One region of the Shewanella bicestrii genome, then DNA from elsewhere that is predicted to be linked to it. Evidence: riboswitches for the same ligand, from Rfam matches in the RefSeq annotation. Region 1 holds a riboswitch; the other holds the start of a gene.
The links. Region 1 has a riboswitch for thiamine pyrophosphate ahead of CF168_RS08410 (TonB-dependent receptor). Riboswitches for the same ligand answer to the same signal wherever they lie in the genome.
Positions count from the first base shown of each region.

Region 1 (5,562 bases):
CGAGCACTGTCGTCATAAACAGATAACGTTCAAAGGGCGCTGGCGTGCCAAACAGCTTGATTTGATACTCGCAAATCGCCTTTAAATCTTGGCAGAGTCTCGGCATATGGGCGCGGTGGCGACCGTTTAGTACGATATCGTGTCTTACGCCGCAGGCTTCAAAACTGGCTTGGGTGAATAGCCCCATCTCAACCGGATGATCGATAAGTTCGTCATAGCTTTGCGCACAAAACTCACCAAAGGCAAATTCATTACCGCTTTGACGTGTCATGCTAGTAGCGAGTCGCCATTCGTTTAGACTCGGCTCGGTCGGCGCCGCCATTGTTACTGTGTGTAAGCCTGCCTCAAAGCCGTGGGCGGCTAAAAATACACTGCTACCGTTAAAGAAACCGTGGGTCATATCAAGGTGCGCGGTGCGTACCGACAAGTCCCAAGCATACACTTGATAAGTTAAGGTGAGTTGGGTGCTGTGATGTTCGACCGACCAGGTTTGTTTATCCAGTTGAGTGAGCTTAAGCGGCTCGCCGTTATCGCCTGTGGCTTTAAGATCGATAATATTCTTGGCAAAATCCCGCACCATATAACTGCCGGGAAGCCACGCGGGCAGGCTAAAAACTTGCTTAGGGTGAGGCTTTTGTACCGTCATGGTGACGGCGAACAAGTGCGCCTTGGGATCGACGGGAATGATGTGATAGTGGAGCATAATTTATCCTGTAAAACCGATGCGTTTTAATGGGCGTCATGCTGCCAAAAATGCGCACAACAGGCAAATGAAACGCAAAATATCTGGAGACACAAAGCGTTGAATTGCTAGTATACTATCCCAATTAACCCAAGGAGGACTCCCCATGGCCGAAGAAACCATTTTCAGCAAAATTATCCGCCGCGAAATTCCCGCCGACATTCTGTACCAAGACGAGCTGGTGACCGCATTTAGAGACATCTCACCAAAGGCGCCAACCCATATTCTGATTGTGCCGAATCATTTGATCCCAACTGCAAATGATATGAAAGCCTCGGATGAACCTGCACTCGGCCGGATGATGACAGTGGCGGCCAAATTGGCGGCAGAGGCGGGGATTGCCAAAGAGGGTTATCGTTTGATCATGAACTGCAACAAACATGGCGGACAGGAAGTGTACCATATCCATATTCATCTCGTTGGCGGAGAGCCATTGGGACCCATGCTGAGCCAAGGTCAATGAAGGTAAATCCTGATTTTTTTCCGCTGACTCAAATGGCGCAGCGATTTGTCGATCAGCTCGCCCAGTGCCGTCGCTTAGGGTTAACCGTGCTCGAAGCCAGTGAGCACCATGTATTGATTGAGTTGCCCTATAGCACTGAGTTAATTGGTTATCCCGATACGGGCGTTATCCACGGCGGGGTGATCACTACCCTGATGGACACGGCCTGTGGCAGTGCGGTGGTGAGTGCGATTTTTCAAAAATATCAATCCTTAGAGATTTCGCCCACCCTCGACTTACGGGTCGATTATATGAAGCCCGCGCAGCCCCATAAGCCAGTTTATGGCTTCGCCGAGTGCTATAAGTTGTCATCTAATATCGCCTTTACCCGCGCCATCGCCTATCAGGACAGTATTGATGATCCTATCGCCCATGCGGTGGGCTCTTTTATGCGGATCAGCCCCGAAATGGTGGGCGATGCCTTTAGACAAGCCTTGATGGGAGAAGCCGTGCCGCCCTTAGGAGAGACAGATGAACTCAAATAAGCCGACCGAGCAGAAAACCCTCGATGTGCAGGGAATTGTAAAACGCGCCACCGAGCTGAACGACTTTGGTCATCTACTCGAACATGTGCCCTATGCTAAGTTTATTGGCATGAAGGTCGAGCGCTTTGGCGATGAGCTGATTTTCAAACTCCCCGCCAAGGATGACAATATCGGTAATCCCATCCTGCCCGCGATTCATGGTGGGGTAATTGCTGGTTTTATGGAAATGTCAGCCATAGTGCAATTAATGGTGTTTATGCAAACGGCAAAAGTGCCAAAAGTAGTTGATTTCTCGATTGATTACCTGCGTGCAGGCCTGCATAAAGACAGCTTTGCAGAATGCCGTATCACCCGTCAGGGGCGACGGGTCGCCAACGTGAATATCAATTGTTGGCAAACCAATCGTAAGCAGTTGATCGCTACCGCAAGGGCGCACTTTTTAATCGATTAATCGCGAGGGTGGGGCAAGATGAGCACGTTAAGCATAAGTTCAGCTGGCGTCGCGTAGTGTCATTGCCCATCAGTTGTTCGGCACCTAGGTTTTTGTGAGTGAGGGAAAACAAAATGAAAGCAATTTACAGTGGAGTAATCTTGGCTGCAGCACTGACTCTCGGCGCCTGCACCAATACGGCGGGCATTTCGGTGAACTCACTGGGAGAAACCCGCGTCGATAACAACAGCTTTGCCCGTGATATCAGTGTTGAAGGGGTTGAAGCGCGCCGCGTTGGCGATCTGATCCAAGGTTCGGCCTTGATCGTCAGCAAGTCCTCAAGCGATATGCGAGTGCAATATAAGTTTACTTGGTACGACGCCAGCGGCTTTACCATCGAAGATGAAGCCACCAGTTGGAAATCGGTGAAATTACACGGTAAACAACAGCTACAAGTGTCGGCCGTAGCCCCAAATGCGCAAGTGGCGAAATTCGATGTTTATGTGCGCGAGACTTATTCAAACTAATGTTTTGCGAGTGTTAGTGTGAGTGTGGGCTAAAGAATACAGCGGTATTTCGTTACGCCAACTCCCAGTCGATATTGATTAAACGGCCATTAAGCCAAAAAATGCCAGCAATGCTGGCATTTTTCATTTCAAAGTGTCTTTCTTTCCTGCTTGTCATGTATACTTAGCGCCGCCAAGGGGTGTTTGCCAACAAAGTGGCAGACTGAGATGTCATCAGACGAACCCTTAGAACCTGATCCGGCTAATACCGGCGTAGGAATGGGCCAATCAACAGCACACTTCTGAATCGCTTATTCGTTGCCGGATCTCAAACATGTATTTGAGGTCCTATGTCTAACAAAAAGTCTACCAAGAGTTCCACCTTCTCCTTATCCTTAACGCGTGCGCCATTAGCGCTGGCCATTTCGGCGGCGTTAAGCACGGCCGCATGGGCGCAAACCGATGCTATCGATAAACCTGAGCCTAGCAATGATATGGAAATCATGGTGGTGACTGCAGATTTTCGCAGTGCCAGCTTAGAGAAAATGCCATCGAGTATCACCGTTATCGATGCCCAGCAAATTCAAGATGAAAGTGCCCAGCACTTTGAAGACGTGATGAATTCCATCGCCAACTTTAACTGGTCGGGTGGCAGCTCACGTCCTAAGTATTTCCAGATCCGCGGTGTGGGTGAACAGGAACAATATCAAGGCGCGCCTAACTCATCTGTAGGTTATATCATTGATGATATTGATTTATCTGGTATCGGCATGGTGTCGAGCATGTACGATCTGCAGCAGGTCGAAGTGTTACGCGGCCCGCAGGGTACCCGCTATGGCGCCAATGCGTTAGCGGGCTTGATTTACCTTAAGAGCAATGATCCGACGGATGTGTTTGAACATGGCGCCGAGGTCTCTTTAGGCAATGACGATTTGCAAACCTTTAGCGGTTTTAGCTCAGGGCCGTTAACCGATTCGGGTAAATTGTTGTACCGCGTGTCGCTGCAGCAACATCAACAAAACGGTTATCGCGATAATCTCTATTTAAATAAAGAAGATACCAATGGTCGTGATGAATTTACTGGCCGCGCTAAATTACGCTGGTATGCCACCGATAATCTGCAACTCGATTTAACTCTGCTGCATGCTGATTTTGACAACGGCTACGATGCCTGGAGTTTAACCAACGATCCTAAACATACTATTTCGGATCAGCCGGGTGTCGATAGCCAGCGCACCACGGGCGCAGGATTTAAAGCAACTTACTCGGGCGCTGAGTCGTTTGAGTTAACCTCGCTGACTTCATTTGCCAATACCGATCACCATTATAGTTACGATGGCGATTGGGCTAACCCTGAATATTGGGCCTCCAAGCAATGTGAGGATGAGGGCAATCTCGCCCCTTGTCAGTACGATTACTTCTGGGACAAAACCGGTCAGCGTAAGACCTTATCCCAAGAGTTCCGCTTAAGCTCGACCGACCAAGGCCGTATTTTTGCCGGTTCAACCGACTGGTTACTTGGGGTTTATGCGATGAACCTTAAAGAAGATAACCAACTGTATTCTGAATATAATACTTGGCCCGATGAGGTATTAGATTCCGAATATGAAGCAACTAATTACGCCGTATTTGGTCAGCTGGATACGGATTTAGGTGCCGATTATGCCTTGTCTGTGGGGCTGCGTGTTGAGCGTCGCAATAGCCACTACTCAGACACTAACAATGACAATTTTGACCCGAGCGAAACCATGTGGGGCGGCCACATTGCGCTGAGCAAAGTACTGAATGAATCCCATAATGTGTACGCCCGTGTGGCGCGCGGTTACAAGGCGGGCGGTTTTAACATGACTTTGCCAGTCGAACTCAATGATAAAAAAGAGTTTGATACCGAAACCCTATACAACTACGAAATCGGTCTTAAATCCCATTGGTTTGAAGGGCTTATCGATACGAATCTGGCGCTGTTCTATATGGACAGACAGGATCAGCAAGTGGCCGCATCCCAGCAAGATCCTAACAAGCCACAACGCTTTATCCTCTACACTGAAAATGCGGGTAGCTCACACAACTACGGTGCCGAGTTGGACGCCACTTGGTATGCCACCGATAATCTCCAGTTTTACTCAAGCCTAGGTTGGTTAGAAACGGCGTACGGCGATTACCAGTATCAAGATAAATACGGTAGCGATGTGGATTTAACGGGCCGCGATTTGGCCCATTCACCACACTTAACCTACAGCTTAGGCGGCACCTATCGTGCGAACTCGGGTTGGTTTGCCAACGTCAACATGAGTGGTAAGAGTGAGTTTTACTACTCAGACAGCAACGACTCGCGCTCTGAGCCATACACCATTGTGAATGCGCGTTTAGGTTATGAGGCGAGTGCTTGGTCGGCGTATTTATGGGGCCGCAACCTGTTCGATGAAGAATATGGTGTGCGTGGTTTCTATTTTGGCAATGAGCCGGATAACGGCTGGGCGGAAAAGCAATATATCCGCTATGGCGACCCACGCCAAATTGGGGTCACATTAAACGTTAAGTTTATGTAATCCCTTGAGAATGATACATCAGATGTCAGGCTGTGCTCGCTTATTGCGTCACAGCCTGACGATTGCATTATTAGCATTTGACCTAAGGAGTGAAGATGAAACTCACCGCCGAAATTAGCATGTATCCCTTTAATGAAAATTATCTCGATCCGATCAAATGGTTTATCCATCGCTTGGATAGTTACCCCACAATTCAACGTGTTACCAATGCCATGGCGACGCAAGTGTGTGGCGACTATCAAGACGTGATGGCCATGCTCGCGACCGAGATGCAAGCCGCCCATGAAAAATGGGGCAAAGCGGTGTTTGTATGTAAGTTTATTGGTGGTGAGCTGAATTTAGCCCATA
Region 1 covers NZ_CP022358.1:1,916,273-1,921,834, forward strand. The annotation lists gene CF168_RS08385 (M61 family metallopeptidase) at 1-703, opposite strand, end outside; gene hinT (purine nucleoside phosphoramidase) at 849-1,205, shown strand; gene CF168_RS08395 (PaaI family thioesterase) at 1,202-1,729, shown strand; gene CF168_RS08400 (PaaI family thioesterase) at 1,716-2,180, shown strand; gene CF168_RS08405 (YcfL family protein) at 2,294-2,686, shown strand; TPP riboswitch at 2,852-2,962, shown strand; gene CF168_RS08410 (TonB-dependent receptor) at 3,016-5,214, shown strand; gene CF168_RS08415 (YkoF family thiamine/hydroxymethylpyrimidine-binding protein) at 5,310-5,562, shown strand, end outside.

Region 2 (5,562 bases), 600 kb from region 1:
GTGCGCTTTCTCTAATCCCCCGTAGTAATCATGGATTTGTTAAGTACTTTGTCCATAAAGTACTAAGGGATGGATTTTGCCTGTTCGTTCGACTATTACCCCAGAAGATGATCTCAGTTTTGTTGCGCACCGCCGCGTGACAAACGACGAGACTGTCGCATTTTCCGCTATGCCTTTTTGTGCTACCTCTTTTAGCGCCCATGCAGAGCCTTTGGGCTGTGCAATAAACCTTAATTTGAGTGAGGCTAACCAAAGAGAGAGCGATAGCGCATTCCACCCCAATTCAGGCTTCAGTTGGCGAGAGTGGTCGCATTATTTCAATCTTAAGCTATTGCTTTGGGTCATCTTGGGTCATGGTTTACTGCTGTTGTTATTAATTTTTTTATGGCGAACCCAGTCGGAGCAGTTAGGGCTGTCGTTTAGCGAATCTTCAGCCAATGCACGAACTGAAACCAAAGCGTTAAAGGCATATTTTATTTATGCGCCGCCAACGCAAACCGCTCCTGCGGATTCGGCTCAAGATAGCTCAGTGGAAGAGTCTGCGGTTTCTCGCGAGCCGATAACTTCAGCACCTAATACGGTAAAGCCGATGCCAAAACCCACTGAGCAGATTACAAAACCTCCTGAAGTCAGTGCCCAATTATCAAAAGTAAAAGCATCAGAAGTAACAGAATCAACAGCACCAGTACCAAGCACATCAGTGCCGAACACATCAGTGCCGAACACATCAGTGCCGAACACATCAGCGCCTAACGCCTCAACACCTAACGCTTCAACACAAAGCCAAACCCAGAAGAGTGCAAAAGAGGTTGTTAAACCTAAAAAGGCAGAAATCCAATCACGCTCGGCACAAGCGGTAAGTACAGAGCAGTCAGCGGCAAGTGGGCAAAGCGGCGGGGCGGCTGGTAGCGTGGGATTATTTACCCAGCGCTATTTTGAGCGCCAGCGTGAGCAAGCCTTGGATGATTTAGTGTTAGAACAAGCAAATCATTACAGCAAACGGTCGAATTTGTCTGAAATGAGCCCTGAGATGGAGGTGCTGATTGTGCCCAATGCCGACGATTTTAGCGGCCCCACCAGTTTAGATTTAGAACTGGATCCCAATCGAATTGTCCGTAAAGGGGATACCTGCTATCGGGTCGTCAAAGTAGGCACTCAAATTAATCCCTATGCCGAGAATTTAGGTTTCCCCTTTGATTGCAGTGGCAAGAAAATGAACCAAGAAATTGACGATGCCATTAAGGCGCAGCTCGATAAAATGATGGTAAAGCGGCCCAAAGGATAAATAATAGTCATGATAAATTTTCACTAAAAATAGTTTTAATCAGCGATTTTAAAACGAATAAAAATTAAAAGCGTTTAAATACATTGTGTTATTCGTTCTTTATTTTTGATTTATAATTTAATTTTTATCCTAAAATTACGCTTGTTTGTTTGCTGCGCTTCTGCCTATACTTTTGCCCATCTTGTCGGAGTGCCTCTTGGCTGAGACCGTTTATTCGGGATCCGTTGAACCTGATCAGGTTAAAACCTGCGAAGGAAACAAGCATAATAACATCCATTAAATCGTATCAGCGGCCACCTTTTCGCCCTGTATTAACTCATCGATTTAGTCGTTATTGAGTCCGTAAATCCGCTTTGGGTTTGCACGGCTCAGCTTCAACACTCAAGTCTCCAGACAAGCAACCCCATTTTTATTTGTTAAAGTGAGATTGCTTATGTCCAGTTTAGAATCGTCCTCAGAATCGATTGCCGTTAATGCCCAAGGGCAAACGAGTCGCCGTGCGGCGCGCGCCCAGGCGCAAGCCTTTATCGATACCCTTAAACCATTACAACACCCTAATTCGCAAAAGTTATATCTGCAGGGAAGTCGCGAGGATCTCCGTGTAGGGATGCGGCAAATTCTGCAAACCGATACGCGAATTGGCGGCACTGCTACCGCGCCTATAGTCGAGAAAAATCCTCCCATTCCTGTGTATGACTGCGCCGGTCCTTATTCCGATCCGGCTGCGCAAATTAACGTGCGCCAAGGCTTAGCCAAACTCAGATTACCCTGGATTATCGAGCGCCAAGATACCGAAGTGCTCGATTGTGCAACCTCAGATTTTACCCAGCAACGCCTCAAGGATGATGGGCTCGATCATCTGCGTTTCGAAGCCGGCTCAAGTGCGATTGTTCGTCCTCGCCGTGCCTTACCGGGTAAACGCGTGAGCCAATTACACTATGCCCGCCAAGGGATTATTACCCCCGAAATGGAGTATGTGGCGATTCGGGAAAATATGGCGCTCGCCGAGGTGCAGGACGAAATCTTAAACCGCCGTGGCCAAGGTGAATCCTTCGGCGCTGTGATTGGTAAACCGATTACCCCAGAGTTTGTCCGCGATGAAATTGCCCGTGGCCGCGCGATTATTCCGTTAAATATCAATCATCCAGAAGCCGAGCCTATGATTATTGGTCGTAACTTTCTAGTGAAAGTGAATGCCAATATCGGTAACTCGGCGGTCACGTCCTCCATCGAGGAGGAAGTCGAAAAGCTAGTCTGGTCAACCCGTTGGGGCGCAGACACTGTGATGGACTTGTCCACTGGGCGCTATATCCATGAAACCCGCGAATGGATCATCCGTAACTCGCCAGTGCCGATTGGCACAGTGCCGATTTATCAAGCATTGGAAAAAGTAAATGGTGTTGCTGAACACCTGACCTGGGAAGTATTTCGCGATACCTTGATTGAGCAAGCGGAGCAGGGCGTCGATTACTTTACCATCCACGCGGGCGTGTTATTGCGCTATGTGCCCATGACCGCCAAACGGGTGACTGGGATTGTGTCCCGCGGCGGCTCTATCATGGCCAAATGGTGCTTGAGCCACCATCAAGAAAACTTCCTCTATACCCATTTCCGAGAGATTTGCGAGCTGTGCGTGGCCTACGATGTGTCGCTGTCATTAGGCGATGGTATGCGTCCAGGCTCGATTGCCGATGCCAATGATGAGGCACAGTTTGCCGAGCTTGAGACCTTAGGCGAGCTGGTCAAAATCGCTTGGGAATACGATGTGCAGACCATTATCGAAGGGCCTGGACATATCCCGATGCAACTTATCAAAGAGAATATGGATAAGCAGCTTATCCACTGTGCCGAGGCGCCGTTTTATACCCTAGGTCCACAAATTACTGATATTGCGCCGGGTTACGATCATTTCACCTCAGGGATAGGCGCGGCGATGATCGCGTGGTATGGCTGCGCCATGCTCTGCTATGTGACGCCGAAGGAGCACTTAGGTTTGCCCAATAAGCAGGATGTCAAACAAGGGCTGATTGCCTACAAGATTGCTGCCCATGCCGCCGATATTGCAAAAGGTCACCCGGGCGCGCAGATCCGCGACAATGCATTATCCAAGGCGCGCTTTGAATTCCGTTGGGAAGATCAATATAACCTGGGACTCGACCCTGATACCGCCCGAGCCTATCACGATGAATCCCTGCCACAGGAATCGGCCAAGGTTGCGCATTTTTGCTCTATGTGTGGCCCTAAGTTCTGCTCGATGAAGATCACCCAAGATGTGCGCGAGTATGCGGCAAGTTTAACGGCGGGTACGTTGTCAGTGGCTTCGTCAAGCCAGAATGTTGAGAGCGCTGAAGCGCTTGCATCGATAAACCCTGCTCAACAAGGGCAATCTGGCAACGAAGCAATCCAGCAGATCAGAGTCAAAACCCAAGATGAATTAGCGGCGGCCATGGCGCAAAAATCGGCCGAGTTTGCGGCCTCGGGCGCCAAACTGTATCTGCCGCTGGCCGATGCTAATACAGCCAATACAGCCAAAGAATCGGCCAAGCAGCAGGATGGGACAGAGCTCCAACCAATAGCACAGGTTGCGGAGGTTTGATAATGACCCCAGCTAAACATATTAGCCTGGTGGCGCCAAAACCTATCGTCTGGACCATTGCCGGTTCAGACAGCGGTGGCGGCGCGGGGATCCAAGCCGACTTAGCCACCATCAAGGATTTGGGCGGCCATGGATGCAGCGTGATCACCACGCTAACGGCCCAAAGTTCGGTGGCGGTGGCGTTAGTTGAGCCCGTGAGTGAGGCAATGTTACTCACACAGCTCTCGACCCTGTTAGCCGATCTACCGCCTCAGGCGATTAAGATTGGTTTACTCGCAAATCAGCAGCAAGTGCACTTAGTTGCCGATTGGTTGGCTGGTTTTAAAACCCAATTTCCGCTCGTCCCTGTTATTCTCGACCCTGTGATGGTTGCAAGCTGTGGAGACGAACTCGGCGATAAGAGCACGGCGAGCAGACCTCTGGATTTTGCTCCCTTTAAAGGCTTGATTAGCCTGATAACGCCGAATGTGCAGGAGTTGGCAAGGCTTACTGTCGCCACAGACAAACTAGCGTCAGCAATTCACACAAAAGCAGAATTTGCCGCTGCGGCAATGCAACTCTCAGCGCAATTAGCGTGCAGTGTATTAGCCAAGGGCGGCGATATTGATTTTGCGACTCAGACAAGTGCTGGCATTAACACCAGTGATCTCTTAAGCGAACAAAAAAGCGATATCACAAGTCATCGCATCGCCGCAGATAATCAGCGTTTGGCGGAAGATCTGCTGATTTGTCATCAGGTTACTGGCTGCTCACCGCTCGACGCGAATGGCGGTTTTTGGCTGAGCAGTGCGCGGATAAACACGCGCCATAACCACGGCAGTGGTTGTACTTTGTCTTCGGCCATCGCCTCGGTATTAGCCTTTGGCTTTGTATTGCAGGATGCGGTTGTGGTAGCAAAAGCCTATGTCAATCAAGGCTTAACTTATGCACAGGGGATTGGCCAAGGCCCAGGGCCACTGGCGCGTACCGCTTGGCCGCACAGCTTAACGGCGTATCCTCACGTCACAGCTTATTCTCAAAACAGCTTGAGTGAATCCAGTGATTTGCAATGCGGCGCGTTTAAACGCCTTGAACCTGACTTAGGGATTTATCCAGTTGTTGATAACTTACTGTTACTCGAGCAGTTATTGGCGGCGGGCGTGAAGACGGTACAGCTCAGGATAAAGTCTAATGCGCTAAAGTCTAATGTGCTGGCGTCGGACGAACTTGAGGCACAAATCCAAACCGCAATTGCCTTAGGTAAGCATTATGATGCGCAGCTTTTTGTCAATGATCATTGGCAGCTAGCGATAAAACATGGCGCATTTGGGGTCCATCTTGGTCAAGAAGATCTGGCGGTGACGGATCTTAACGCCATTCATGCAGCGGGAATGGCTCTTGGCATTTCGAGCCACGGTTATTTCGAGTTGCTGCGTGCCCATCAACATGCGCCATCGTACATCGCCCTTGGGCATATCTTCCCGACGACCACCAAGCAAATGCCATCGGCGCCGCAGGGATTATTCAAACTCACTCATTATGTTGAACTGTTAAATCCGCACTATCCCTTAGTGGCAATTGGCGGCATAGGATCTTCGAATCTTGACCAAGTCAAAGCGACTGGGGTGAGCAATATTGCCGTGGTGCGGGCGATTACTGAATCAAGCGATCCAATAATGGCCTTTGCCGAATTGACGCGAGC
Region 2 covers NZ_CP022358.1:2,517,032-2,522,593, reverse strand. The annotation lists gene CF168_RS11025 (hypothetical protein) at 77-1,285, shown strand; TPP riboswitch at 1,461-1,559, shown strand; gene thiC (phosphomethylpyrimidine synthase ThiC) at 1,719-3,881, shown strand; gene thiE (thiamine phosphate synthase) at 3,884-5,562, shown strand, end outside.
Region 2: another riboswitch for thiamine pyrophosphate. It lies ahead of thiC (phosphomethylpyrimidine synthase ThiC); the one in region 1 lies ahead of CF168_RS08410 (TonB-dependent receptor).